3 regions of the Rahnella sp. CJA17(1/100) genome follow, and region 3 is predicted to be linked to each of the others. Evidence: predicted binding sites of a transcription regulator. Region 3 holds the regulator's gene; each other region holds the start of a gene.
What was found. Region 3 encodes PurR, which represses purine synthesis genes. Its sites were predicted from a motif close to CANGCAAACGTTTGCNTG; they were not measured.
Positions count from the first base shown of each region.

Region 1: a site for PurR is predicted at 4,713-4,730, ahead of galS (HTH-type transcriptional regulator GalS). Genes of this name have one in related genera too.
Region 2: a site for PurR is predicted at 3,184-3,201, ahead of purL (phosphoribosylformylglycinamidine synthase). Genes of this name have one in related genera too.

Region 1 covers NZ_CAWOJA010000064.1:241,358-249,581, forward strand. The annotation lists gene mglC (galactose/methyl galactoside ABC transporter permease MglC) at 1-491, opposite strand, end outside; gene mglA (galactose/methyl galactoside ABC transporter ATP-binding protein MglA) at 510-2,042, opposite strand; gene mglB (galactose/glucose ABC transporter substrate-binding protein MglB) at 2,269-3,267, opposite strand; gene galS (HTH-type transcriptional regulator GalS) at 3,518-4,549, opposite strand; gene yeiB (DUF418 domain-containing protein YeiB) at 4,820-5,974, opposite strand; gene folE (GTP cyclohydrolase I FolE) at 6,150-6,815, opposite strand; gene AACU55_RS21715 (YbfB/YjiJ family MFS transporter) at 6,941-8,068, opposite strand.
Region 2 covers NZ_CAWOJA010000010.1:16,438-24,661, reverse strand. The annotation lists gene purL (phosphoribosylformylglycinamidine synthase) at 1-3,090, opposite strand, end outside; gene mltF (membrane-bound lytic murein transglycosylase MltF) at 3,366-4,826, shown strand; gene tadA (tRNA adenosine(34) deaminase TadA) at 4,845-5,402, opposite strand; gene yfhb (phosphatidylglycerophosphatase C) at 5,444-6,082, opposite strand; gene AACU55_RS05895 (PTS transporter subunit EIIC) at 6,087-7,460, opposite strand; gene murQ (N-acetylmuramic acid 6-phosphate etherase) at 7,489-8,224, opposite strand, start outside.
Region 3 covers NZ_CAWOJA010000044.1:410,733-418,956, reverse strand. The annotation lists gene AACU55_RS18845 (C40 family peptidase) at 1-836, shown strand, start outside; gene cydH (cytochrome bd-I oxidase subunit CydH) at 1,002-1,091, opposite strand; gene purR (HTH-type transcriptional repressor PurR) at 1,425-2,450, shown strand; gene punR (DNA-binding transcriptional activator PunR) at 2,488-3,393, opposite strand; gene punC (purine nucleoside transporter PunC) at 3,530-4,741, shown strand; gene cfa (cyclopropane fatty acyl phospholipid synthase) at 5,102-6,253, shown strand; gene AACU55_RS18820 (riboflavin synthase) at 6,332-6,985, opposite strand; gene AACU55_RS18815 (MATE family efflux transporter) at 7,240-8,224, shown strand, end outside.

The sequences.
Region 1 (8,224 bases), on a different contig from region 3:
AAGCCTGCCACCGGTGAAGAACCAACATAATCGTAATACAGGGAGTTAATCCCGTAGACGATAATCATTGTGCCCAGCGTGGTAATAAACGGCGTTACGTTCAGGTAAGCGATAATAATACCGTTCAGCAAACCAATTAATGCACCAACAATACACACGGTCAGAATAACCAGCGGAATGGGCACCACTTCCAGATTCGGGAATACTTTGTTGACGTTGTCCATCGCCTGCAACATGGTGGCCGCAACAACCGCTGCTAACCCGACCTGACGCCCGGCTGACAGGTCAGTACCCTGGGTGACGATAAGCCCTGCCACGCCCAGTGCGATAATAACGCGCACGGATGACTGAGTCAGAATGTTACTTAAGTTGACGAGACTGAGGAAGCTCGGATCCTGGATGATAATAATGGCCAGTAAGACCAGCAGGACCACATAAATCCCGCCCTCTTTTAAATAAGTGAGCACACTTTTCTTATTTAATGCTTTCATAATAAGAACCCTTAAAAATTAGAGATGCAAGGAAGCCAGGCGTAATATTTCGTTCTGCGAAGTATTTTTAGTTTCAACAATACCCGCAACCTGTCCATTACTCATAACCAATATTCTGTCAGTAATACCCAGCAACTCCGGCATTTCAGAGGAGATAATAATGATCCCCTTCTCTTTTTTCGCCAACTCGGTGATTAACTGGTAAATTTCAAACTTAGCGCCAACATCAATGCCGCGCGTCGGTTCGTCCAGCATTAATATCTCAGGGTTGGTTAATAACCAGCGCCCGATAATAACTTTTTGCTGATTACCGCCTGACAATGAACCAATGCTGGTTTTATGTCCCGGCGTTTTCACCCGCATGGAATCGATAACCCATTGGGTATCGCTTTTCATCCGGGCAGTGTCGAGTAAACCGGCTCTATTTTTATATTGACGAATATTAGAAATCAGCGAGTTAAAGCCGATGTCCAGATATGCATAAATACCGGTGGAACGACGTTCTTCCGTCACCAGTGCAAAACCATGGTTAATGGCTTCATTGGCACTGTGATTATTAATTTTTTTGCCGTGTAATTTAATGGTTCCGGCGACTTTCTCGCGGATACCAAATAACGTCTCGACGATATCTGTACGTTTTGCACCGACTAAACCGGCAATTCCGAGGATTTCCCCTTTGTGTAAATCAAAGGAAATATCACGAATGGAAGGCTGGCGCAGCGAGGTCAGATTACGGACTTCGAGGATAACTTCACCCGGTACGTTCTGGCGGTCAGGGAAACGCTGGCTCAGTGAGCGGCCGACCATCATGGAAATGATTTTATCCATGTCCAGGCCTTCCAGCGGCTGAGTAATAATCCACTGACCGTCGCGCAGAATGGTTATCTCATCGCACAACTGGAAGATTTCTTCCATCTTATGCGAGATATACACAATGCCGCAGCCACGATCTTTCAGCTTACGGATGATGGTGAACAGATGGTTCACTTCCTTTTCCGTCAGCGAGGACGTTGGTTCGTCCATAATGACGATTTTTGCATTGTAGGAAAACGCCTTAGCGATTTCGATCATCTGCATCTGCGAAACGGACAACTTACCGACCTTGTCGCGCGGGTCGATATCAATGTCCAGTTCGTCGAAAATCGCCTTGGTGTCTTTGTACATTTTGTCCTGATCGACAAATAGTCCTTTGGTCGGATAACGTCCCAGCCACATGTTGTCCATGACCGTACGTTGCAACACCAGGTTTAATTCCTGATGGACCATCGACACGCCCTGTTCCAGCGCTTCTTTCGAACTTTTAAAATTAACTTCCTGTCCCTGAAAAAGAATGGTACCGGAATCTTTGCTGTATATCCCGAAAAGGCATTTTAATAATGTGGATTTACCGGCGCCATTTTCACCCATCAGGGCGTGAATAGAATGAGGACGCACTTTCAAATTCACATTATCTAACGCCCTGACGCCAGGAAATGATTTATTGATACCACTCATTTCCAGAAGGAATTCGTCCGGTTTTGATGTTGTGTCAGATAACGTATTATCGGCCATAGTTATACCTGGCTAAAGATAAAAATAAACGGGTGTATTAATACCTGATGTCAGCCCTGCGTATGGCCGGTATACGCACCACACGCAGAGCGACATGACGTCCTGTCAGATAAGCATTAACGTCTAATCATACTTAGTCTTTATTTACGGCTTAACCGCAATTATTTTTGCCACTGCTTAGCTTTGTTTTTTATTGCTGTCTGTCTTTACTGCTGCCGCTGCATTCTTATTTCACGAAGGAAGACAGGTTGTCTTTATCCACAGCGACGTAAGGAATACGCACGACTTTGTTTTCGATTTTCCAGTTAGTCCCTTCGGCCGCTGGTTTACCGTCAGCCAGATTTCTCGCCAGATCAAACGTGGCTTTCGCCTGATTGTTTGCATCGTTCAACACGGTACCGGCCATTGCGCCAGATTTCACCAGTGCCAGCGCTTCTGACAGGGCATCCACACCAAATACCGGAATGCTGGTTTTGTTATGGGATTTCAGCGCTTCTACAGCACCCATTGCCATCGCATCGTTGTTGGCGATAACCACTTCGATTTTGTTAGCGTTAGGACCGGACAACCACGCATCCATCTTGTCTTTCGCCTGTGCGGTATCCCACATGGCGGTATCAAGCTGCAGTTGTTGAGTTTTCAGGCCTTCTTTGCCATTCAGGGTGCTGATGACGTACTTAGTACGCGCTTCAGCATCCGGATGGCCCGGCTCGCCTTTGATCAGCACGTATTGGATCACGCCGTCTTTGTTCAGATCCCAGGCCGGGTTAGCTTTCCAGTGTTTAGCAATCAGCTCACCCTGGATCACGCCGGATTCTTTAGAATCAGTCCCGACATAATAGGCTTTGTCGTAGCTGTCTAAATCTTTACGGGAAGGTTCTTTGTTATAGAAAACGACAGGAATGCCAGCACCGCGGGCTTTTTCAATGATGACCGGGGCAGCAGCCGGGTCAACCAGGTTAATGGCCAACGCTTTAACACCCTTCGCCAGCATAACGTCAACCTGGTCGTTCTGGGTAGACTGGCTGTTTTGCGAGTCATTCATCAGCAGTTGCACATCTGGAGTGGCTTTCGCATCTTTCTCAATGGCTTTACGAACTTCGGACATGAAGTTGTCGTCATATTTGTAGATGGTGACACCGATTTTAGTATCAGCAGCATGTGCGGCAAAACCAAACATCATGCTTGCAGCCAGAGTCGCCAGGGTGAAGACCTTCTTATTCATTTGTATCTCCGGTTATGTAGGGTGTTACAGAATTTGGCACCGGAAATCCCTGCGGGAGCAGTACAGCTCCACGTCACGATTGTGGGTGCCTGCCATCCTTGACTTATAACGTCCTGACTCGCTGTGAAACAAGTCCGGCAAACCGGACCCAAATTGAATCATATTGAAAACGAATGAATCATAATGCGCCCGATGTTAATAAACTGTGAAAGTTCTCACAGATTGAAAACGGTTACATCGCGTTATTTGATCAATAAGTGACGGGTGCCACATTTTGCCAGGGAGCTACCGAGTGGCGTCTGACCAGCGTAGGCATGAAGCAATGCGAAACGCTCGTAGCTAACTGTTCTGCCGCACCTTTTAAAGCCAGTTCAGTGGCAAGCGTCGCCATGGAAACGATCGGATAACGCACGGTGGTCATTTTCGGGCTGGTATAGCGGGCAATCGGAATGTCATCAAAACCGATCAGCGAAAAGTCATCGGGAATGTTAATTCCGTTTTCTTTCAACACGGCCATCGCCCCCGCAGCCATCGAATCGTTGTAGGCGAACACCGCGCTGAGGTGCAGATTACGCCCGAGCAGTTCCACCATCGCCGCTTCCCCGCCCTGCAGATCCGGCGAACTTTGCGCCCGCCATGCGGCAGGGGGCGCATCTCCGCTCTGATGTGCCTGCATCATTGCCTGTGAGTAACCCTGATAACGCTGTAAATCGTCTTCGATGCCATGACTTGAACCGATGTAACCAATGCGCTGGTGCCCCTGAGACAGCAACAAACGCGTCGCCATTTCCGCGCCACTGACGTTGTTAAGCCAGACACAGCGGTGCTCGTAGCCCGGAATGACACGGTTAATCAGCACCATGCCCGACACCTGATCCATAAATCGCGAAAGCTCGTCATCCCCCAGCGCCTTGGAATGCACAATGAGTGCGTTACAGCGCTGACGAATCAGAACTTCAATGGCATACCTTTCTTTTTCAGCAATATGATAGCTGTTGCCTATCAGGACGTATTTCTGATGCTGCTGCGCGACGGTATCAACGGCTTTCACCAGCGCGCCAAAGAACGGGTCTGAAACATCCATCACCACCACGCCGATGGTATCGCTGCTTTGCGTCGCCAGTGCCTGCGCATTGGCATTGGGCCGGTATCCCAGCGTGGCGACAGCCTGTAACACCTGCTCGCGCGCTTCTTTGCTGGCAATAGACGGATTGTTCAGAACACGTGACACGGTGGCGACAGAAACCCCCGCCAGCCGGGCGACATCACGAATTGTGACCATGCGTCGCTCCGTGATCAGTCAGGGAATGGTACGGAGGAATACGGAAATTTTTGACCCAGGAGGTAAAGAAACCAGACAAAGAGAAGCGAGGTGAAGTGCGCATGGCGTTTCCTTTTTTAGTGTAGTGGTCATCGGAGAGGCACGACCGCTATCCTAAACATTTTGCGAAAACGCCTGCGTGAATCTCGTCACAGGAAAGAAAACGTTTACATACAAATATGCAACCTTCATCCCAAATCCATCATTTAGGATGATATATCAACGTCAGGTTCAGGCAGCTTTTAGTTCTTCACCCGCTGCTTTCGCCGTCAGTTGACGCCAGAGCCACTCCACCGGCCCCTGGCGGAAATGACGCAGCCACAGCAATGTCACCAGCACATTGCACGCCCAGACCAGCGGCACCAGTGCGACCAGCTGCAGGCGGTCGAAGTGCTGATAGAAGCCGAAAACATTGAAGAAGGTGATGCAAATGAGCGTCTGTAACAGGTAATTGGTCAGTGCCATACGGCCAGTCTGCGAAATCCAGTGCGTGACGCGCCAGCGGGAAATCAGCGGCCAGAAGCCGTAACACAGCGCCAGATAGCTCACCGCCTGCATCAGCGAGCCAATTTCACGCGGCACCTGCAACAGAAAACCGCTCCAGCGGTAGTCCCAGCCGGTACGGTATTGCAGATAAATCGCCGGGATCTGAATCAGCAATGAAAGCGGTAACAGTACGGCGGCGACCTTGCGGTAATGCGAGACGCGGAACGCACCTTTCAGCCATCCGCTGCGCATCAGGCCGGAGCCAATAAGCATGGCGCCCGCCAGCTCCCAGCCGTATTGCGCGCCAATCGCCAGCAAACTGGATGACAGTAAATCGAGCCGGTTGCGGATAGCTTCCCAACCCCCTTTCAGCCGCCAGTATTGTTCATACTGAATTTCCGCCGGTCCCGGAAGCCAGAAACTACCGGGCTTTGGCGAGGTAATAAACCCCAGCATCGCCAGCACCGCCACACCGATCAGATACAAAATGATGCCCGTTGAAATCAGCGACTGACTGCTGCGCCCTTCCCGCACCATCCTCCAGCACACCAGACCAATCAGCCCGTATGACAGCAAAATATCACCGTCCCACATCAGGGTGGCATGAAGAAAACCGCACAGTAATAAAATCGACAGCCGGGCCTGGATCCAGTGTTTGCCGCGCGGCAGCAATAAAAACAGACCGCCGCCAAACAGCATGGCGAACATCATCAGGAATTTGCCTTGCGCCAGTGCGTCGAGTACCGCCCAGGTCCAGGTATCAGAAGCTGAAGGCGTTCCGGCAAATGCCGGATTCAGGTAAGCGGCTTTCGGTAAACCGAAGGCGCTGATATTGAGCAGAAGAATGCCAAAAATGGCGAGACCACGGGCAAAGTCGAGCGTGGCAATACGTGAGCGCACCCTGACATTCCTTTTGAAGATTATTGAGATATTTAAGAATAAGGGAAGAAAATCAGGGTGGCTACCCTCCAAGTAAATGAAGTTGCAGCATGGCAGCCAGCGAGAAGAGCCCGATGAGCTGACTGATGTCAGTGATTCGGGTCTCCGAACGCAGCGAACACCGCTGCGGCTTTAGTTACGACGGATGGCGGACGGTTCTTAAAAATTCTTGACGCGTATTCTGGCTGGATTTGAAAAGACCACCGAGCGAAGTCGTCGTCGTTGCGCTGGTCGCGTCACGCACACCGCGCGCTTTCACGCAGTAATGCACCGCATCAATGGAAACCGCGACATTGGTGGTGCCGAGCAGGGTTTGCAGGGCAACCAGTATCTGCTGGGTCAGACGCTCCTGAACCTGCGGGCGCTGTGAGAAGAACTGCACAATGCGGTTGATTTTCGACAGGCCGATTACGGTGTCTTTCGGGATATACGCCACAGTCGCTTTGCCGTCGATGGTCACGAAATGGTGTTCGCAGGTGCTGGTCAGGGTGATATCGCGCACGGTGACCATTTCATCCACTTTCATCTTATTTTCGATGACGGTGATTTTCGGGAAGTTGGCGTAATCAAGTCCGGAGAAGATTTCATCGACATACATCTTGGCGATGCGGTGCGGCGTTTCCGCCAGACTGTCATCGGAAAGATCCAGATTGAGAAGCTGCATGATGCCGGTCATATGTTCCTGGATCCGCTGCTTGCGCGTTTCATTGTCGATCGGCAAAGCTTCACGCAGAGGGGTTTCCAGACCACGGGCTAACAGGGCCTCGTGAACCAAAATGGCTTCTTTACTCAGGATTGGCATTCTTTCTTCTCCGGCAGATGTAATCACTTTGACGCAGATCACGCTAAAATGAGGTGGCTTACTGTAGTAGAGAGCCGGTTCAGAATCCAGTGAATGTGCTTCATGATGGATGAAATAGCTGCAACTTATCGTTTATGCCGGAAGACCAGCGCACCCGCAATAATGAAACCGGCCAGCGCGACATACAGCGCAGGCTCAAGCCGATGGGTCAGCGCGGTAGAAATCGCCGACAGAACCGGTCCGAATAACTGGCCGACGGCGTAACCGGTCGTCAGCAATCCGGCCATATAACGGCTGTGATTGGGTGCAAGCTCGCGGCTGTATTGTAAGGCCAATTGCACCACGCTGAGGAAACCACCACCGGTCAGTAACGCGCCAAGTACCAGACCACTGACGCCCGGCACCACTTCCGCGCACAAAATCCCCAGCCCCTGAATCCATAGTGTCAGCGCCAGGCGGGTATGCGTAGTCAGACAATGGCGGGTAAGAATACCGATGATGATGCCGATAACCGCAGCGCCGCCAAACACCGGCCAGACAAACTGCGCGAACAGACTGTCAGGAAAACGTGCACTCGCCATCTGAGATAAAAACGTCGCGGGCAGGATATAACCAAAGCCCGCCAGACTGTAACTCCACACCAGACGTTTCAGCGCAGGCGTCATCACCAGCGGCTCAGTCGCCATGTGCGAACGGTGCAGGTCGCCTTTGCGCGGCAGATTCGGCGTGATAATTGCCACGAAAATCAGCGCCAGCACGCCGTAAACACACCAGGCCTGCGCTGAGGTGAGCTGCAAACTGTGAATACCCACCGCTAGCATGCCGCTGAGGAAAATCCCCGCGCCCGGCCCGGCAAACACCGCGGCACTCATTGCCGGACGGCCATAATGCGCCAGCCGTTCGTTACACCACGCTGATACCATGACCATCGCCCAGCCGCTGGTCCAGCCGATCAGGAAGCGCACAATACTGTGCAGCACTTCGCCGGAAATTACCGCCGACAGCAATGTCAGGATCACGCCGCCCCACACGCCCAGCCACAAACGGCGTTCAAGATGTTTGCTGGCACGCATGCCATCAAACGCGCCACACAGATAACCGAGATAGTTGAACGCGGCGACCAGCCCCGCGCCGGTCAGGCTGAACTGATGTTCAGCTATCATTAAAGGAACCTGCGGCGTAAAGGCAAAACGCCCGATACCCATCGCGACGACAAAAGCCAGAAAACCACTCAGCGCAATACGAAAAGCCATAACTGCTCCGTCAAAAGAAACCGCAATGCAACATATTAGAAACAGTGAGTAAACATACTCAAACCTGTCGCCGAAAACAGCAGATTTCTTAAAAGAAAGTTAATTGGAAGTTGTCGCTATGATGCCTTATGGATACAATCACAGAAACTGAATAAT
Region 2 (8,224 bases), on a different contig from region 3:
GTCTTCATCCGGAGCGAAAGTCAGTTTGACGTTCAGACCCGGATCGAGATCGTTGGTTTTCGCCTGATGTTCCTGATCGGCACATTCAGGGTTATCGCGCAGGCGCTGCATCTGCCAGGTGGTTTCTGCCCACCAGGTGCGCAACGTGGTACGGCTTTCGCTGTACACCGGCTTATTGCCGGAAGTGATGATGAAGCGATCGCCGGTTTCCACGGTACCGAGGTAATGCGTGCAATCCGCCAGACCAAAATCAGCCAGTGTTTTTTCCACCGCTTCACGGTCTGATGCACGAACCTGGATCACGGCGCCCAGTTCTTCGTTGAACAATGCAGCAAGCACATCGTTGCCCAGCGCAGCTATATCTGCAGTCAGGCCGCAATGTCCGGCAAAGGCCATTTCAGCCAGCGTCACCAGCAAACCACCGTCGGAACGGTCATGGTAGGCCAGCAATTTCTGTTCAGACACCAGCGCCTGCATGGCGTTGAAGAAACCACCCAGTTGCTCTGCACTGCGAACGTCAGCAGGCGTGTTACCGAGCTGGCGGTAAACCTGCGCCAGCGCCGTAGCGCCCAGTGCGTTATGACCTGCCCCCAGATCCACCAACAGCAATGCGGTGTCACCCTGGTCGGTGCGCAGTTGCGGCGTCACGGTATGGCGGACGTCTTCGACTCGGGCAAACGCGGTGATTACCAATGACAGCGGAGACGTCATCTCGCGTTGTTCGTTACCTTCCTGCCAGCGGGTTTTCATCGACATGGAGTCTTTGCCCACAGGAATAGTAATACCCAGCGCCGGACACAGTTCTTCGCCCACCGCTTTTACAGCCGCGTATAAACCGGCATCTTCGCCCGGGTGACCGGCCGCAGACATCCAGTTAGCAGAAAGCTTAACGCGTTTCAGGCTGCCGATCTCCACCGCGGCAATATTCGTGAGCGCTTCGCCAACGGCCATGCGACCAGAGGCAGCGAAGTCCAGCAAGGCAACCGGAGCGCGTTCGCCCAGTGACATCGCTTCGCCGTGGTAGCTGTCGAGGCTGGCGGTGGTGACTGCGCAGTCGGCTACCGGGATCTGCCACGGGCCGACCATCTGGTCACGCGCGACCATGCCGGTGACGGTGCGGTCGCCGATGGTGATCAGGAAGGTTTTCTCAGCAACGGCTGGCAAATGCAGAACGCGATTTACCGCTTCCGCAATCTGGATGTTTTCCGCATTCAGGTCGTCACCTTTCGCTTTCAATGTGGTGACGTCGCGGGTCATTTTTGGCGTTTTACCCAGCAGGACATCCAGCGGCATATCAATTGGCTGGTTGTCGAAATGGCTGTCTTTCAGAGAAAGATGCATTTCTTCGGTGGCTTCACCGATGACCGCGTAAGGTGCTCGTTCACGCTGGCAAATCGCATCGAACTGTTCAAGCTGCGCCGGAGAAACCGCCAGCACATAACGTTCCTGTGATTCGTTACACCAGACTTCCAGCGGGCTCATGCCCGGTTCGTCGTTCAGGATGTCACGAAGCTGGAAACGACCGCCACGGTTGCCATCGCTGACCAGTTCCGGCATGGCGTTAGATAAACCGCCGGCACCCACATCATGGATAAATAAAATCGGGTTGGCTTCGCCCAGTTGCCAGCAGCGGTCGATCACTTCCTGACAACGGCGTTCCATTTCCGGGTTGTCGCGCTGTACGGAAGCAAAATCCAGATCGGCATCAGACTGACCGGAAGCCATAGAAGACGCCGCGCCGCCACCCAGACCGATATTCATCGCCGGGCCGCCAAGTACAATCAGTTTCGCGCCAACCGTGATTTCACCTTTTTGCACGTGATCGGCACGGATGTTGCCGATACCGCCTGCCAGCATGATCGGTTTGTGGTAACCGCGCAGTTCAGGGCCGTTGTGACTATTGACGTTTTCTTCGTAAGTACGGAAGTAGCCCAGCAACGCCGGACGACCGAATTCGTTGTTAAATGCTGCGCCGCCCAGCGGGCCATCGGTCATGATATCCAGCGCGGTAACGATACGATCCGGCTTACCAAAATCTTCTTCCCACGGCTGTTCAAAACCAGGAATACGCAGGTTTGACACGGAGAAACCGACCAGACCGGCTTTCGGTTTCGCGCCGCGACCGGTTGCACCTTCGTCACGGATTTCACCGCCGGAACCCGTGGCCGCACCCGGCCACGGAGAGATCGCCGTCGGGTGGTTATGGGTTTCGACCTTCATCAGGATATGCGCCTGCTCCTGATGGAAATCGTACAGACCGTCTTTCGCATCGGCGTAGAAGCGACCGACCTGCGAACCTTCCATCACGGCGGCGTTATCTTTATACGCGGACAGCACGTGATCGGGAGTGTGTTCGAACGTATTCTTGATCATCTTAAACAGGGATTTCGGCTGCGTTTCGCCGTCGATAATCCAGTCTGCGTTGAAGATTTTGTGACGGCAGTGTTCTGAGTTTGCCTGTGCGAACATATACAGTTCGATGTCCGTCGGGTTGCGCCCCAACGACGTAAAGGCATCCATCAGATAATCAATTTCGTCCTGAGCCAGCGCCAGACCTAATTTGGTGTTGGCGGCTTCCAGAGCGCCACGGCCAACGCCCAGGATATCCACATGCTGCACCGGAGCCGGCTGATGCTGCGCAAACAACGCGCTGGCGTCTTCCAGATGACCAAAGACAGTTTCCATCATGCGGTCATGCAGTAATGCGCCCAGTTCATTCCACTGTGGTTCGGTCAGTTGCGGCGCCTGTACATAAAATGCCAGACCGCGTTCCAGACGCACAACCTGCGACAAGCCGCAATTGTGTGCAATATCGGTAGCTTTGGAAGACCACGGAGAAATGGTGCCAGGGCGCGGGGTAACCAGCAGTAAACGACCAGAAGGAGCGTGTTCAGCGAGAGAAGGACCGTATTTCAGGAGGCGTTGTAACTTGGTTTGTTCGTCCGAACTCAGCGGCGCGCTGACGTCGGCAAAATGTACATATTCGGCGTAGATATCGCTGACCGGAAGACGGGCTTCCTGACAACGGGACAACAATTTGTTAATGCGAAAAGCCGACAAAGCGGGCGAACCACGCAGTATTTCCATAATCACAGATCTCTCGTCTTCGAAGACACTGACCACAGTGCTTCTTTGGGCGCAACAGGGGGAAAACGCGGGCTATTATAAAGAAAGCTGACGCCCGACGAAACCGTTTGCGCAGGGAAACTTGATATTCATTTATAGCCCTACATATTTTACGGATATCATGAATAAAGTTGCAGACTGCCGTTTTGTTGAGCAAAATGCGTCAGCACTGGGGATATAGCCATACTAACTGCACAGCATAGCGTAAAAAAACAAGAGCGCCGCAGCGAGATAACTATTTGACGCGACTAAAAATTAATTATGTTCTGATGGGGATCGCCGCCCTGTTACTGGCGCTGGCTTTATGGCCGGCAGTCCCGTGGCACAGAGGTGAAGGCGACCAACTGGATCAAATAAAATCCCGTGGAGAATTGCGCGTAAGCACGCTCAATTCTCCACTGACTTTTATGAACTCCCCGGAAGGCAATCTCGGTTTCGATTACGAACTGGCTAAACGCTTTGCAGATTATCTGGGCGTGCAGCTGGTCGTGACACAGCACACCACCATTGAGAGCATGTTCGACGATCTGGATCATGATAATACTGACATGCTGGCTTCCGGTCTGGTGTACAACAATGAGCGGCTGAAAAACTACCGTGCTGGCCCGGAATACTATTCCGTTTCCCAGCAACTGGTTTACCGGCAGGGATCAGTGCGCCCGAAAAGCTTCGCAGACATCAAAGGCTCGCTGGTGGTGTCTGCTGGCAGCGCGCATATCGCCACACTGGAAGCCGCCAGCAAAAAGTATCCCGACCTCGCGTGGACCACGACCGATAAGATGTCACCCCGCGATCTGTTGCAGCAAGTCGAGAACGGTAAACTTGATTATACGCTGGGCGATTCGGTGACCATCGCCCTGATGCAGCGTGTTTATCCGCGTCTTGCGGTGGCTTTTGATGCGACTGACGACGAACCTGTGACCTGGTACTACCGCAAACAACCTGATGACGACAGCCTTTCTGCCGCCATGCTGGACTTTTTCAGCCAGATTTCAGAAGACGGCACCCTGGAAAAGCTGGAAGAAAAATATCTCGGGCACGTGGGCGATTTTGATTACGTTGATACCCGGACTTTCCTCAATGCCATCGACAGTACGCTGCCGGATTTACAGCCGCTGTTCGAAAAGTATGCCGGGAATATTGACTGGCGTTTACTGGCGGCTATCGCCTATCAGGAGTCCCACTGGGATCCGCAGGCAAAATCCCCGACCGGTGTACGGGGTGTGATGATGCTGACCCGCGCTACCGCTGGCGGATTGAATGTCGACGACCGCACGGATGCCGAACAAAGCATCCGTGGCGGTGCCCAGTATCTGTCGCATCTGATGGATAAAATGCCGGAATCTGTTCCGCAGGATGAACGGATCTGGTTTGCGCTGGCAGCCTATAACATGGGTTACGGCCATATGCTGGATGCCCGCAAACTGACGGCGCAACAGAAAGCCAATCCGGACAGCTGGGCAGATGTGAAACAGCGTCTGCCGATGCTGAATCAGAAACGCTTCTTTAGCCGGACGACTTACGGTTATGCACGCGGCACACAAGCGTATAATTATGTGGAGAATATCCGTCGTTATCAGCTGAGTCTGGTGGGATATCTGATGGAAAAGGAAAAACAGCAGGCACAGAAAGCGGCCTTGCAGGCTCAGTTAGGTCAGGGATATCCGGTGGTGAATGCGCAGGAAGCGCTGGCACCGTAAGACTGGCAGGCCTTTTTCTCAGGCCTGATCATCCGCCGCATCACCTGCCTGCGCGGCACGCTCTGCCAGTCGCAGCGCTTTTTTCTGGCTGCGGCGAAAACGAAAAAATGCACTCAGTTGTTCCGAACACGCTTCTGCCAGCACACCCGCCGTAATCTCCACCTGATGATTCATGCCCGGATGGCGCAATACATCGAGCAAAGAGCCCGCTGCGCCGGTTTTGGCATCAGCGGCACCATACACCACGCGACGGATCCGGCTGTGGATCATCGCCCCCGCGCACATGACACAAGGTTCCAGCGTAACGTACAATGTGGCATTGAGCAGACGATAATTTTGCACGGCGTTGCCGCCCTGACGTAATGCCATGATTTCGGCATGCGCTGTCGGATCATGATGGCCGATAGACCGGTTCCAGCCTTCACCAATCACCTGATTGTCTAAAACCAGTACCGCCCCCACAGGCACTTCACCCTCATCCTGCGCTTTCAGCGCCAGATTCATAGCATGTCGCATCCAGTGTTCATCATCATTTATTACTGCCAACTCTGCGTCTGCCACTTCAACCTCAATCATTTTTTACCGGCAGACATTTTATCTGAATTTTGCGCTGGCGGTTATTCCAGTTGCTGTAACTCGCCCTGTTTACTGACGCGAAAACGATGCTCACAAAAGAACAACAACGGATTGTCCTGTTTGCTGTCGCTGTATCCGCTGTAAAGTTTAAGCGGTGAGCCAATGCGGCTTTCGAGTTGCACGACTTTCTCTTCACCCAGACAACGCAAGGGCAGCACCCATCCGCCTTTGCCACGGGCGATCCGGCTGCCGACCAGACGAACCTGCGGCAAAAACAGGGACGTATTATAGACCTGCTGCACCAGATTTTCCGGCGACCCGGTGATCAGCCAGACTTCGGTATCCTCGCTGTCGAGATATTCACGCAGCCTGCGCTGCACCACCGGAAACTCCACCACTTTCTCGCGAAACACAGCGACAAATTGCAGCTCCAGTGCTTTCAGACGCGCTTCACCGTGGCCGAAGGTAATCGACCACAGCAACAGGCTCATGGGCCAGCGCGCGGCGCGCCCGTGAATAAACAGTCCGATTCCCACCAGCGGCAGAACCGGCACGACTAAAATCAGATTCTGCGGCATCCGCCTGAGCAAAAACCGCAGAAAGCTACCGAACATATCCTGCTGGTGCAGGGTGCCATCAAGATCAAAAAAGACCACCCGCCGATCAGGCTTCGTACTCAATCCGCTACTCCTCGGGATCGTTGAACCCCATCAACCAGGTAAAAATAAAACCAGCCAATACCGTAATGACTAAACCCGTCAGATACAACATCACTTTGCCGGAAATAATGGTCAGCGCCAGCGGCAGCCCGGAAATACCAAACGTGATAACTGTCGCGACTTTCCAGTAACAGATTAGCGCACCACCGACGGCTCCGCCCAGACACGCACCAATAAAAGGGCGGCCAAGCGGCAACGTAACACCGAATATCAGCGGTTCACCGATGCCGAGAATGCCCACAGGTAGCGCCCCTTTAATCACTTTTTTCAGCCGCGGGTTTCGGGTTTTAATATAAACTGCGATTGCCGCTCCCACCTGCCCCACACCGGCCATGGCTAAAATCGGCAGCAGCGGATTAGAACCATGTGCCTGGATCAGCTCAACGTGAATAGGCACCAGCCCCTGATGCAGACCGGATAACACCAGCGGCAGAAATGTCCCTGCCAGCACCCCGCCCACCAGTAATCCGCCTTTATCAATAGCGATATTAACGCCATGCGCGATGCCGTCAGAGATATAGCCACCGATCGGCTGAAGGATGACAATCGCCAGTGTCGCAGTGATAAGTGTAGTAATCAGTGGATTGAGGATCAGTTCGACCGACTCCGGCAGCCACTGACGCAACCTTTTCTCCAGCCAGCACATCAGCGCAACGACCAGCAATACTGCGATCACACCGCCGCGACCGGGCTGTAAAGCTTCACCAAACAGGGTAATTTGCGCCAGTGCAGGGCTGGAGAGAATCCCCGCCATTACGCCGCCCATGGCCTGAGAACCGCCGAAAACGCGCGCCGCATTCACGCCAACTAAAATATTCATGATGGCAAACACAGCACCACCAAAAATCGCCAGCAAGCCAAGCACATTAGGATAATCAAGGGCAATGGAACCGGCGATATCCGGCCGCTTGAGCAGATTGATAATGCCCATAATCAACCCCGAGGCGATAAATGCCGGGATCAGCGGGATAAATACATCAGCCAGCTTGCGCAGCGCCCCACTCATCGGCGCAGAGTATTTTGTTTTGGCGCTGGCTTTATTGCGGGCAATCTCGCTTTCATCACCTGGCGAACTCACCGTCCCGGCAGGATTAAGCAACAGACGCATCGCATCCACCACTTTTGCCGCCGCGCCAGGGCCGACAATGAACTGATGCTGGTCACCCTGCTTCAGGTAACCTTTGATACCTTCAAGCGTTTTCAGGCTGGTCAGATCCAGCCGATTATCGTCGTGCACTTCCACGCGCACGCGGGTCATGCAGTTTTCCAGTTTGCTGATATTCCGTTCGCCGCCGACACCCTGCAGAATCTGGGAAGCCAGCCGCTGCGTTTTATCCATTGCCATCGCCATGCTCAACTCCTTGAGGTTAATCAGCCAGTGCGGCGCGCAGGAATCCGTTATGTTGCATCAGTCGTGCTTTCGCCTGTGATGCATCAATACCAGCCAGTAGCATGAGAATAGCCGGTTTAACCTCAAAATCAGTCTGAGACAGCGCCAGCTCAGCATCATGGCGTGCCGCGCCCGTGGCCTCGACAACGATCCGGCAGGCACGATCGACCAGTTTGACGTTGGTCGCTTTCACGTCGACCATCAGGTTCTGATAAACCTTGCCACTTTTGACCATCGCCCCGGTTGAAATCATATTCAGCACTAGCTTCTGCGCCGTGCCGGATTTCAAGCGCGTTGAACCGGTCAGCGCTTCCGGCCCTACAACCGGAGAAATCGCGATGCTGGCTTCGCGCGCAATCGGAGAATCCGGGTTACAGGAAATCGCTACTGTGGCGCAGCCCATTTCTGTGGCATAGCGCAAAGCGCCAATGACATAAGGCGTACGTCCGCTCGCAGCTAATCCGACAACGGTGTCCTGAGCCTTCAGGTTCAGATTCTTTAAATCTTCAACACCCAGCGCTTCGCTGTCTTCCGCCCCTTCCACCGCTTTAAGCAGCGCGCCCGGCCCACCGGCAATTAACCCGACAACCATACCGTGCGGAACGCCAAACGTCGGCGGGCATTCAGACGCATCAAGAACGCCGAGGCGGCCGCTGGTACCGGCACCGAGGTAAATCAGACGCCCGCCAGCCTGAAATGACGCAGCAGCTTTA
Region 3 (8,224 bases):
CATCGCCGCAGACACGTGTTTCTGCCGATCAGCGTAAAAGCCATGTTAATCAGGCTGCACCTGAAGAACGGCGAAAGCGAAAAACGGTGGCCGCGAAAACCAGTAAAAAAACTAAAATCGCGCCAGTGACAGAACAAAAAATTCAGGACAAGAATTCGAAGAAGAAAGTTAAAAGCACCGAACTGGCTAAACGAAAGACCACGACGGAGAAAAGTGTCAAAACGACCCGGGCCGAAAGTAAAAAAGAAAAGACACTGAAGACCACACGGGCCGAAAGCAAAACAGAGAAACACGCCAAAACCCGTTCACTCGCGAAAAACAGCACAGAAAGGGTCAGTAAAAAAGAAGCGTATGGCCGGCACCGTAAAGGTAAAAAGCCTGAAGAAGACAGCAAACCGATTACGCTAAGTGCAACGCATAAAAAACGCTATCAGCATGCCCAGCAAACGGCGATGACCAAACTGATGCATCAGGTAGGAAAACCGTATCGCTGGGGCGGAACCTCGCCGAATACCGGTTTTGATTGCAGCGGCTTAGTTTATTACGCCTACAAAGATTTGATCCGTATTAAGATGCCACGCACAGCGAATGAAATGTATCACCTGCGCGATGCGGCTCCGGTCAAACGCGGCGAACTTGAAAGCGGTGATCTGGTGTTCTTCAGAATCAATAACCGCGGCGCAGCAGACCATGTTGGTGTTTACGTGGGGAACGGCAAGTTTATTCAGTCTCCAAGAACGGGCGAAGACATTAAAATCACCTCTCTCGGCGACGATTACTGGCAAGATCATTATGTGGGTGCACGCCGGGTAATGACGCCGAAAACGATCCGATAATAAACAATTCGTTAAGTCTGAAGTTTCGCTAATCAGCCATTGAATAGCATTTAACGAAGAGTTTCTGCAGGGAAGAGTATCGGCGGTAACGGCCACTGCGTAAAATTGAAAAGGGCGATTCCTGTAACAGGAATCGCCCTTTTTTATAGCGGTTCACTTACTGAATCAGTTCATCACCGCAGTGAAGCTGAAAGCGATAATCATAAGCAAAGCGCATACCGTGGTGATCAACGATAATTTCAGGTTGCTGTCCATCAAACCCCCTTTCGGATCAAATTGTGGCATTTTTTAAGCCACACTAATTGTGTGCCAACGCATTTTCGCATAATTAACATTTAAAATCTTGTGCTGAATGACAATGTATCCCTGAGAATTTTACTTCCACTTTCCTGCATTATAAGAGAAAATTGTCGGTTAACACGCCTGTGTGCTGGTTGATTTCACCCGAGAGCATTTCACGCCTCATTCTGAAGAATCCACCCAACGATTTCACTGCCCTTTTAGAAGCCAGCAGTGAGATCCACGCAAGCAAACGATTAACATAATGCTAACGTGCTGAAACACGTGAGTTCAGGAGTCATTGTTTACATGGCAACGATTAAAGATGTCGCAAAGCGCGCTGGCGTTTCCACTACAACCGTGTCGCACGTCATCAATAAAACACGTTTCGTCGCCGAAGAAACCAAAGAAGCGGTTCTCCTTGCAATCAAAGAGTTACATTACTCGCCGAGTGCTGTAGCCCGCAGTCTGAAGGTCAATAACACCAAAACGATCGGTCTGCTTGCCACCTCCAGCGAAGCGCCCTATTTTGCCGAAGTGATTGAAGCCGTAGAAAACAGCTGCTTCTCCAAAGGCTATACGCTGATTTTGTGTAACTCGCATAATAATCTGGAGAAACAACAAGCCTACCTGCAAATGCTGGCGCAAAAACGCGTCGATGGCTTGCTGGTGATGTGCGCGGAATATCCTGATGAGTTGCTCAATATGCTCGAGGAGCACCGTTCGATCCCAATGGTGGTCATGGACTGGGGCGAAGCGCGTAAGAACTTCACCGACAGCATTATTGATAATGCTTTCGAAGGGGGTTACATGGCCGGGCGTTATCTGATTGAACGCGGTCATCGTGATATTGGGGTGATCCCGGGCCAACTGGCACGTAATACCGGCGGTGGCCGCTTCCAGGGTTTTGTGAAAGCACTGACTGAAGCCAATATTCCGCTGCGTGACGAATGGGTAGTTCAGGGCGATTTCGAGCCGGAATCGGGCTATCAGGCGATGCATAAAATTCTGATGCAGAAGCACCGCCCGACTGCCGTATTCTGTGGTGGCGATGTGATGGCAATGGGCGCAATCTGTGCCGCAGACGAACTGGGCCTGCGCGTTCCTCAGGATATTTCCGTGATCGGTTACGACAATGTGCGTAACGCCCGTTACTTCTCCCCCGCGCTGACAACCGTGCATCAGCCGAAAGAACGTCTGGGTGAAATGGCCTTTACCATGTTGCTGGACAGAATTGTCAGTAAGCGTGAAGAGTCTCAGACCATTGAGGTGCATCCGAAACTGGTCGAACGCCGTTCCGTAGCCGATGGTCCGTACCGCGATTACCGCCGTTAACAGATATCGAACGCCTGCAGATGCAGGCGTTTTTTTTCTAATCACGCAGCCATTCCTGATTCATGGTTTCTGTATCGCCCATATATTCCAGCAACCAGGCCAGCGAGGGTGACGGATTGCTTTGATCCCACGTCAGGCAACACGGGCTGTCGGGAAACGTATTTTCCAGCGTCAGCACCTGCAACTTTTTCTGTTCTATCCACGGCGTGACGCGATGAACCGGCATCATACCCACGCATAAGCCCTCGGTCAGGCATTCCAGCGCGCAGGTCCAGTCTGGCACGACCAGCCGCCGCTGGTTATCCAGCGTCCATGTATCCCGCTTAGGCAATGTCCGGGAGGTGTCTTCCAGACAGAGTGCAGGATAAGGCCGCAACTCATCATCATTCAGCGCGCCGGATAACTGCGCCAGCGGATGTTGCGGGCTGACGACGCAATGCCAGTCCATAAATCCCATGTCACGAAAACTGAAGCCCCCGCCAACCGGTATCGCGCGTGTAGCACCGATCGCCACGTCTGCCCGCCCGTCAACCAGCGCATCCCAGACACCATTAAACACTTCTGAGTGAATAATGAGTTCGGTGTCCGCAAAATGGCGGTAGAAATCGAGCACCAGACGCCGTGTCCGTGCGGGTTTTACAATCCGGTCAACCGCCACACGTAATTCGCCGCGCCAGCCGTTCGCCACCTGCTGACACTGCCGGCGCGTGGCTATCATTTTTTTTGTCAGAATCCGCGCTTCATCGACAAAAACCTTTCCCGCAGGCGTCAGTACCACGTCACGATGGCGACGTTCAAACAACGGCACGGCCAGCCACTGCTCAAGCTGACGGACGGTATAGCTTATAGCAGAAGGCACGCGGTGCAAATCTTGCGCTGCCGCACTAAAACTACCCGTTCTTGCCACGGCATCTACCACTTCAAGGGCGTATTCTGACCACATAATTCAGCCTTCAATATTTTTGATAGCAGAGTGCAAATATTAGCGTTTCACAAGCCTGTTATCAAAGCGTTAAACTCCGCCTCCGGTATGTAATCTGCATCACATCATCTGCAATAAATAAATTAACGAGACGATAATGAAACCCTCCTTTGGATTTATGCTCTATCTCGCGGGACTGAGCATGCTGGGCTTTTTAGCCACTGATATGTATCTGCCTGCGTTCAGCGCCATGCAAACCAGTCTGATGACCAGCCCCGGAATGATCAGCGCAAGTCTGAGCATTTTTCTCGGCGGATTTGCTCTCGGTCAGTTGTTATGGGGGCCGTTGTCAGACAGGATCGGCCGTAAACCGGTATTGCTTCTTGGTCTGACACTGTTTGCGGTCGGTTGTCTGGGCGTTATCTGGGTTGAGAATGTACGCGCCCTTCTGGCCCTGCGCTTCTTACAGGCGATGGGCGTTTGTGCCGCCGCAGTCACCTGGCAGGCAATCGTTGTTGACCGTTTCTCTGCCGATGTGGCGAAAAAAACCTTCGCCAGCATTATGCCGTTAGTGGCTCTTTCTCCGGCACTGGCACCATTACTTGGTGCGTGGGTACTCAATCATTTTGACTGGGAAGCCATTTTTGCTCTGCTGACCGCAGTCGCCGTCGTCCTGGTGCTGACGACGCTGACTCTGCGTGAGAATAAACCTGCAAAACAAGCGAAGGCTGATAAAACAGGGTTTGCGACGTTACTGAAATCGCCTGTTTACAGCGGGAATGTCATGATTTATGCCGCCTGTTCAGCCGGATTCTTTGCGTGGTTAACGGGTTCACCGTTTATCCTGAGCGACATGGGTTATTCACCCGGTGCCATCGGGCTGAGCTATGTCCCGCAGACTATTGCTTTCCTGCTTGGTGGTTTTGGTTGCCGTGTTGTGATCAGCAAGCTGGACGGTAATAAAATTCTGCCATGGTTACTGGCGGGTTACGGCGTCAGTATGGTGACTTTGTTCTGTGTTGCCATGTTCACGGATGCCGGGCTGATTAGCCTGCTGATCCCTTTCTGTCTGATGGCTTTGGTGAATGGTGCAACCTACCCAATTGTTGTCGCAAATGCATTAATGCCGTTTCCTGCTAATACAGGCAAGGCGGCAGCATTGCAAAATACGCTGCAGCTCGGGCTGTGCTTCCTTGCCAGCTTGCTGGTTTCCGCATTTATTGTGCATCCGCTCATGGCGACAGTCACGATCATGCTGTCTACACTATTGTTGATAGTTTTGGGCCGCTGGCTCTCTTTGCAGCATGAAAGCCCGCAAGACAATGGACAGGAATCAGAGCAGGAAGCTCAGACAAGGCATGCTAATTAATAGTGATAATACCCTGATGTAACAGTCACTTAACGGGCATTTTCATTCATCACGATTAACTATTGAGAATGCCTGCCAGCGAGCCTATACTCAACAAAACCAAATAAAATAGCACTTTTACAAAACTTTTATCACATACTTAAGCCAGACGCGCGGACAGTGTCACACTTATTTTTTTGTACTTTTTCAAGGATGATTTTCCTGCACGTCTTACGGCGCGCAGGCGTTCTTCTTAATTTCCTCTGTTGGTGTCGAATATCGGGCGAGGCGCTAGTCGTCTGTTCTCATAAAGACCTGCAAAAATAGCCTTTGCTTTTCCCGGCAGGTTAATAAGTCAGAAGAGAAAGTGATGGAGAAGCTATGAGTTCATCGTGTATAGAAGATCAAAGCATTCAGGACAATCAGTGGTACCGGATCGCCAGTGAAATGCTGGCGATGGCAGATATTCAGGTAAACGGTAATCGTCCTTTCGACCTTAAAGTAAAAAACACTGACTTCTTTAAGCGTGTTTTACAGGAAGGTTCTCTGGGCCTCGGTGAAAGTTATATGGACGGTTGGTGGGAATGCGACCGTCTGGATATCTTTTTCCAGCGCGTTATTCGTGCCGGTTTGGAAAGTAAACTCCCCCACCATTTTAAAGATACTTTACGTGTCGCCGCAGCACGCCTGACCAATCTGCAATCCCGCAAACGGGCGTGGATTGTTGGCAAAGAGCATTATGATCTGGGCAACGATTTATTTACTCTGATGCTCGACCCGTACATGCAATATTCCTGCGGCTACTGGAAAGAGGCCACTACGCTTGAAGAAGCACAGGAAGCAAAACTCAAAATGATCTGTGACAAGCTGCAATTAAAACCGGGACAGCGCTTGCTGGATATCGGTTGCGGCTGGGGTGGATTATCAGAGTTTGCGGCAAGAAATTATGGCGTGAGCGTTGTGGGTGTCACGATTTCTGCTGAACAACAAAAACTGGCTCAAAAACGCTGTGAAGGGCTGGATGTCACAATCCTGCTGCAGGATTACCGTGACCTTAATGATCAGTTTGACCGCATTGTTTCTGTCGGGATGTTTGAACATGTGGGTCCGAAGAATTATCAGACCTATTTTAATGTCGCCAAACGCAATATCAAACCTGACGGCATTTTCCTGCTGCACACCATCGGTTCTAATAAAACAGACCTTAATGTCGATCCGTGGATTGATAAATACATCTTCCCCAACGGTTGCCTGCCGTCTGTTCAACAAATTGCACAAACCAGTGAGTCATTATTTGTAATGGAAGACTGGCATAATATCGGCGCTGATTATGACCGCACGCTGATGGCGTGGAATGAACGCTTCCAGAAACACTGGCCGGAACTGGCGGAAAAATACGGTGAACGTTTCCACCGCATGTTCACCTACTACCTGAATGCCTGCGCCGGTGCTTTCCGCGCCCGGGACATTCAGTTGTGGCAAGTCGTCTTTAGCCCACAAGGCGTTGATGGCGGAATGCGCGTACCACGCTGATGGTTGTATGCGTTAGCTAATAAAAAACCGGACACTGAATGTCCGGTTTTTTTATGTCAATAAAGGGTCTGAGATAACTTATTCGGCTTTATCAATCATCGCCTGTGCCGTAGCGATCGCAGCTTCACGACTGGCTAATACGCGTTCGACCGTATCGACAATCGCCTGAGTTTGCGGATCGATTTCGATATTAATTTTGTCGCCCAGACGTTTCATGCCCAGCGTCGTACGTTGCAAGGTTTCCGGAATTAAATGGACACAGAAACGGGTGCGGGTCACTTCACCGATGGTGAGACTAATACCGTCGATACCGATATAACCTTTATGTAATACATATTTCATCAAATCTTCATGCGGCATACGGAACCAGATCTGACGGTTATTTTCTGACGTCAGGATTTTTGCCACTTCCGCCGTACAAATAATATGACCAGACATTAAATGTCCGCCAATTTCATCATTAAAACGCGCTGCACGTTCCAGATTAACTGAGTCGCCCTCTTTCAGTTCGCCCAGATTTGTCAGGCGCAGGGTTTCTTTCATCAGATCAAAACTCACCAGGTCGCCGTTCACTTCAGTCACCGTCAGGCAGCAACCGTTGTGTGACACCGATGCGCCGAGTTGCAGGTTATCCAGCATATCTTCAGGTAAACGAACAACATGGGTACGGAAATTGGGTTTCTCGTCGATCGATACGACCGTGCCGGTTCCCTGTACAATTCCGGTAAACATAGCCTTTTCCTCAATGTTTGAATCTGTTGTATTAAAACGTCACTCCGTTCAGTTTGCCGCAGAATTAATTGAAAGCCAAATCTCTGCAAGAAGAAATAGCACCGTCTGCTTCAATTCCATTATTTAACCAACTATTAACAGCTTTGTTTGCTTAAAAATACCGACAATGTACAATCTTCGGACTATTTCTCTCTGTTTAATGCCATCTGTTGTGGCGTTTTTTATTCAATATAATCAAGAAAAAAGGTGTATCTGTGCAGAAGTACCTTGCAGAAGCGCGGGTTTTGTTAGCGCTTGCCATCCCGGTCATCCTTGCGCAAATAGCTCAGACATCCATGGGCGTTGTGGACACAATAATGGCGGGATCGGTCAGTGCCACGGACATGGCTGCCGTCGCTGTCGGCACCTCAATCTGGTTGCCGGCGATTTTATTCGGACACGGTTTACTCTTGTCACTGACACCAACCATCGCGCATTTAAATGGAGCCGGGCGTCGCGATAAAATTGGTCATCAGGTTCAGCAAGGATTCTGGCTGGCGTCGGGGGTTTCGGTGCTGATCATCGCGGTGCTGTCACAGTGCGACCATATTCTTAGCCTGATGCATAATATTGATCCCGAACTGAGAGCAAAAGCCGTCGGCTATCTGCATGCCATTATGTGGGGCGCTCCGGGCTATTTATTCTTCCAGGTGCTGCGTGACCAGTGTGAAGGTTTGTCAAAAACCAAGCCAGGCATGGTGTTCGGCTTTATCGGTCTGCTGGTGAACATTCCCGTGAATTACATTTTTATTTACGGAAAGTTCGGTGCGCCCGCGCTCGGAGGCGTCGGCTGTGGTGTCGCCACGGGGACCGTATATTGGGTCATGTTCTTCATCATGCGGATTTACGTACGTCGCAATCGTGCCCTGCGCGATACTCAGCCGCATTCGCGGTTTGCGAAACCCGACTGGCCGACATTGCGCCGTCTGATCCAGCTCGGTATGCCAATCGCACTGGCATTATTTTTCGAAGTGACACTGTTTGCGATCGTTGCCCTGCTCGTCTCCCCACTTGGGATCGTGGCTGTCGCCAGTCACCAGATTGCGCTCAACGTCGGTTCCCTGATGTTCGTCATTCCGCTGTCTTTAGGTGTCGCCGCCACGATTCGTGTGGGTTCGCGGCTGGGTGAATCGTCGGTTGAAGGCGCGAAGATTGCGGCTTATACCAGTATAGGAACGGGAATTATGATGGCCTGTTGCA